Regions from separate parts of the Aminobacter sp. Y103A genome, predicted to be linked through region 1. Evidence: predicted binding sites of a transcription regulator. Region 1 holds the regulator's gene; the other holds the start of a gene.
What was found. Region 1 encodes LexA, which represses DNA repair genes until DNA is damaged. Its sites were predicted from a motif close to TGTTCNNNNTGTGTTCNG; they were not measured.
Positions count from the first base shown of each region.

Region 2: a site for LexA is predicted at 1,004-1,021, ahead of Amn_RS10555 (ATP-dependent helicase). Genes of this name have one in related genera too.

Region 1 covers NZ_AP017986.1:2,746,560-2,748,956, forward strand. The annotation lists gene Amn_RS13435 (ComEC/Rec2 family competence protein) at 1-913, shown strand, start outside; gene lexA (transcriptional repressor LexA) at 1,041-1,757, opposite strand; gene Amn_RS13445 (molybdopterin molybdotransferase MoeA) at 1,863-2,397, opposite strand, start outside.
Region 2 covers NZ_AP017986.1:2,168,468-2,170,864, reverse strand. The annotation lists gene Amn_RS10570 (hypothetical protein) at 1-217, shown strand, start outside; gene Amn_RS10565 (hypothetical protein) at 380-625, opposite strand; gene Amn_RS10560 (hypothetical protein) at 743-943, opposite strand; gene Amn_RS10555 (ATP-dependent helicase) at 1,140-2,397, shown strand, end outside.

The DNA.
Region 1 (2,397 bases):
CCTCGACACGATGGGCTTCGGCCTGAAGGCAATGATTGGCATCGCCACCTGGTTCTCCGAGCGCTCGCCGGTCGATGCGGTCGGCCTTGTCTCGTCACATGCGGTATTGTTGCTCACTGCAGCACTCGTCATCGCGTCGACGGCAACGACCTGGCTGCGCGCCGCCGCACTGCCATTCGCGGCCCTTGGGCTGCTGACGGTCGTGGAAACGGAAACGCCCAACGTTCTCGTTTCGGAAGATGGCCGCCTCGTCGGCGTCCCGGTCGACGATGGCAAGCTGGCCGTCAATCGCGTCCGGCCGAACCAGTTCACCGTCGACAACTGGCTGCGCGCGCTGGCGTCGGAAACTCTCGTCACCCCGGCCCGTTCGGCCGCGAATGCAACGAACGGGACTGTCCGTTTGCCCAGCGAGACCGGCTCACAGCCAACAGCCGAGGCAGATGTCGCCGGTACGATACCCGGCAAACCAGTATCTGGAGAGCTAAACGCCGTCGGCGCGGACGCCTTCGTCTGTGACAGCGGGCTGTGCACGGTTCAACAACCGGAGGGGGCACGGATCGTCCATGCGGCGAATGCGAGCGCCGCTGCACGAGCCTGCGACAACGCGGATCTCATCGTCGTCGACGATGCCACGGCAAGCGACGTCTGCCCCGGCGTGGCCGTGCTCACCAAGCGCGAGCTGGCGCGCCTTGGCAGTGCGTCGATATTCATCACAGCCGCGGCGGCTGGCGTAGATCGGGCGGTCGAGATACGCCACGCCGTGGCGGAACCGTACCGCCCGTGGCATGCGCAGCGCCAATTTTCGCGCGAGGCGAGGGGCCTTCCACCCTACAAGCGAGCGGAGATGCCCCCGAAGACACCTGCCGGGGCAACCACGGCGCACCCGAAAGCGCCGACTGCGACCACACGGTGAGTCCGAAATCTGTACCCGCCGTCGCAGAGCCGTCAGATACGGCACGATAGCAACAGGGCAGATCAGTCCGGCTTACAGATTGCAGCAGGATGGACAGGCCGAGGTGGCGGAAACGCAGCCCCGGCAATCAATAGCGGCGGATCAGGCCGACAAGCTTGCCCTGCACCTTGACCCTGTCCGGTCCGAAGATGCGGGTTTCATAGGCAGGATTGGCGGCCTCAAGAGCGATCGAGGCACCCTTGCGGCGGAAACGCTTGAGCGTCGCTTCTTCGTCGTCGACGAGGGCGACGATGATCTCACCGGGATTGGCCGTGGTCGAGCTGCGGATGACCACAGTGTCGCCGTCGAAGATGCCGGCCTCGATCATCGAGTCGCCCTTGACCTCGAGCGCGTAATGCTCGCCGCCCATGATCATGTCTGGCGGCACCGAAATCGAATGCGTCTTGTGCTGGATGGCGTCGATCGGCACACCGGCAGCGATGCGTCCCATGACGGGAATGGCAACCGCCGAAGCAACATCGTCGTCATTGCCGGCCGACATGCTGCGTGACGGCTCGGGTTTGCGGCCGAGGCTACCCTCGATGACGCTGGGCGAGAACTTCTTCGCCGCGTTGAGGCCAGGCGCGATCGAATCGGGCAGGCGCAGCACTTCAAGCGCGCGCGCCCGGTTGGGCAGACGCCTGATGAAGCCGCGTTCTTCGAGCGCCGTGATCAGGCGATGGATGCCGGACTTGGAGGCGAGGTCGAGTGCTTCCTTCATCTCGTCGAAGGACGGCGGAATACCCGCTTCCTTCAGCCGCTCGTGGATGAATAGCAAAAGCTCGTGTTGTTTACGCGTCAGCATCGCCACCCCCGAGGAATCAGAAGAAAAACAAACCCAGAACAAACACTATCTGTTCCAGTTGTGTTCCGCAACTGTTGATATTTCGTGAAGGGTGGAAGGTGCTGCTCAGCGCAACATCATCACCTGGCAGGCGCTGCCGGCTTCGACTGCAGGCGCGAAGGGCACCCGCACGATGGCGCAGTTGGCGTCGGCCAGCGTGCGCAGCATCGAAGAGTCCTGGATCAGGTAGGGTGTGACGACGAGACCCTCAGCGGTCTCGCGCGCATTCGCGCGGACAAAGTCCTGGCGCAGGTCGTTGGCCGCCATTGCCGTGTCGAGAATGCCGTTGCGCATGTCGGGTGAATAAGGGCGGCCGCCAAGCTTCGCCAGCAGAGGTTTCAGGAAAATCTGCGAGCAGATCAGGCTGGCGACCGGATTGCCCGGCAGGCCGACGCAGCGGCTGTTGCCGAGCCGGCCGAACATCAGCGGCTTGCCCGGGCGCATCGCGATCTTCCAGAAGTTGAGATCCATGCCGAGATCGGTCAGGACACGGTGAACGAGGTCGTGGTCGCCGACCGAAGCGCCGCCCAGCGTGACGATCACATCGGCGTCGGCGGCGAGCGCCTTGGCGACCAGTGCGGAGATTGCCTCGGTGCGGTCG
Region 2 (2,397 bases), 580 kb from region 1:
CCGGGATCCCGCGCTGTGTCAGGTCATGATCCATCCGGCCGACACGGTCGACGAGGCGCTCGAAGACATCAAAGCCTTCATCCTCCGCACCCGCGCCATGCCGACATGGCGCCGGCACAACCACGCCCAGGCGCTCCGCAAGGCCAAGGCGATGCGCCTCCATCTCCGATTCTTCCGCCGCTTCGCCGACCGGATCCTGGCGCGCCAGGCGGCGTAGGCCTCGTCGCCCCTGATCAACCGAAAGGCCTTTGCCATGATATGCGAAACTGCTCAAATAGCCATCGATGACGCGAAGCGCGGGCCGGCCGAATGCGGGCGCGTTGCTCAAGCCTGCCAGTGAGGGCGATGCCGGTGAGAGCGATGCCGGAGAGCTATGTGCCTAGCCATCGCGACGCGGCACCAGGCCGAGATCCCGACTGCGGTAATCGAGGCTTCGGCCGGTAATGCTCTCCAGAACGGCGTCCAGCCCGGCGACGTGGTGATGCAGCAGCGAATAGGTCTCGTTGAAGGGCTTCAGGCTGATGAAGCACTTCTGGATCGCCATACGCAAAGGGATCGCCGCCAGGACGATCGCCTCGATCTCGCTCTCGGTCAGTCTGTCGTTTCTGTGGTGCCTGCGCGACATGTTTGCTCCTGTCTGACCGGACTGCGACGCGGCCGCGATGCGACCAGGCCGCGCCCTCACCATCGCCTGGCGCGCGCCCCTGATCGCCGAGGCGATACGGGAGCCCATCCACGACGCTCATCGGTCCGGCGCGCGATGCGACGTCGACATCCCCAGCAGCCGCACCAGTTCCTCATATTTGGCGCCGCAGCGGTCATAAATGTTGAACGTGTTGGTCCGCGTGCAGCCGATGCGCGCGACAATCGCGTCCAGCAGAAGCGCCAGCGTGCGGTCGCCGCCTGCCCGCACCATCGCGTCGCGGTCGAACTGCTTGCGCATCCCGCATTTGTCGCAGGAGACGATGATCTTGTCGGAGGGAAATTCGGATAACATCGGCATGGGAACAAAATAGGAACAAATACCTCCAGGCGTCAATTCACAAAATGCCAACCCAAGGGCAATGGCGCGCGCCGCAGGCTTCGCCCCGCCGGAGCAGGCCGTTGCGAACGAAACGGAAACGATGCTTCATGCCGGCATGAACATCGCCATCCGTGATTCGGCAGCAGTTTCCGGTTATCTCGCCCGCCTGAACCCGGGCCAGCGTGCTGCCGTCTTGCATGGCGACGGCGCGGTGTCGGGCCCCTTGCTGATCATTGCCGGCGCCGGCTCGGGCAAGACCAACACGCTCGCCCACCGGGTTGCCCATCTCATCGTTCGCGGCGCCGACCCCCGGCGCATCCTGCTGATGACATTTTCGCGCCGTGCCGCGGCCGAGATGAGCAGGCGCGTCGAGCGCATCGCCGCCGACGTGCTGCAAGAGCGCGCGGCGAGCCTGATGGAAGGGCTGAGCTGGGCCGGCACGTTCCATTCCGTCGGCGCGAGATTGCTGCGCGACTATGCGCTCGACATCGGGCTCGAGCCGGCCTTCACCATCCATGACCGGGAGGATTCGGCCGACCTGATGAACCTGGTTCGCCACCAGCTCGGCTTTTCCGAGACGGAGAAGCGCTTTCCCACCAAGGCGACCTGCCTTGCCATCTATTCCCGTGTCGTCAATTCCCAGGACAGGCTCGAGGCGGTGCTCGGCCACGCCTTTCCCTGGTGCGTCGGCTGGAGCGACGAGCTGAAGGCGCTGTTCGGCGCCTATGTCGAGGCCAAGCAGGCGCAGAACATCCTCGATTATGACGACCTCCTGCTCTACTGGGCGCAGATGGCCGCCGAGCCTGACATCGCCGCCCATCTTTCCCAGCGTTTCGACCATATCCTCGTCGACGAATACCAGGACACCAACCGGCTGCAGGCGGCGATCCTGACGGCGATCAAGCCCGACGGCCGCGGCCTGACGGTGGTCGGCGACGACGCCCAGTCGATCTATTCGTTCCGCGCCGCCGAAGTGCGCAACATCCTCGATTTCCCCGGCCTGTTTGCCGAACCTGCCCAGGTGGTGACGCTCGACCAGAACTATCGCTCGACCGACGCCATATTGAACGCCGCCAATGCCGTCATCGGCGAGGCCGAGGAGCGTTTCACCAAGAACCTGTGGACCGAACGCCGGTCGCTGGAAAAGCCCCGCATCGTGACGGTTGCAGACGAGGCCGAACAGGCCGGCTATGTCTGCGACGAGGTCTTGAAGGAGCGCGAGGCCGGCACGCTTTTGAAGGAACAGGCGGTGCTGTTTCGGGCAGCGCACCATTCGGGGCCGCTCGAGGTCGAGCTCACCAGGCGCAACATCCCCTTCGTCAAGTTCGGCGGGCTGAAGTTTCTCGATGCCGCCCATGTCAAGGACGTGCTGG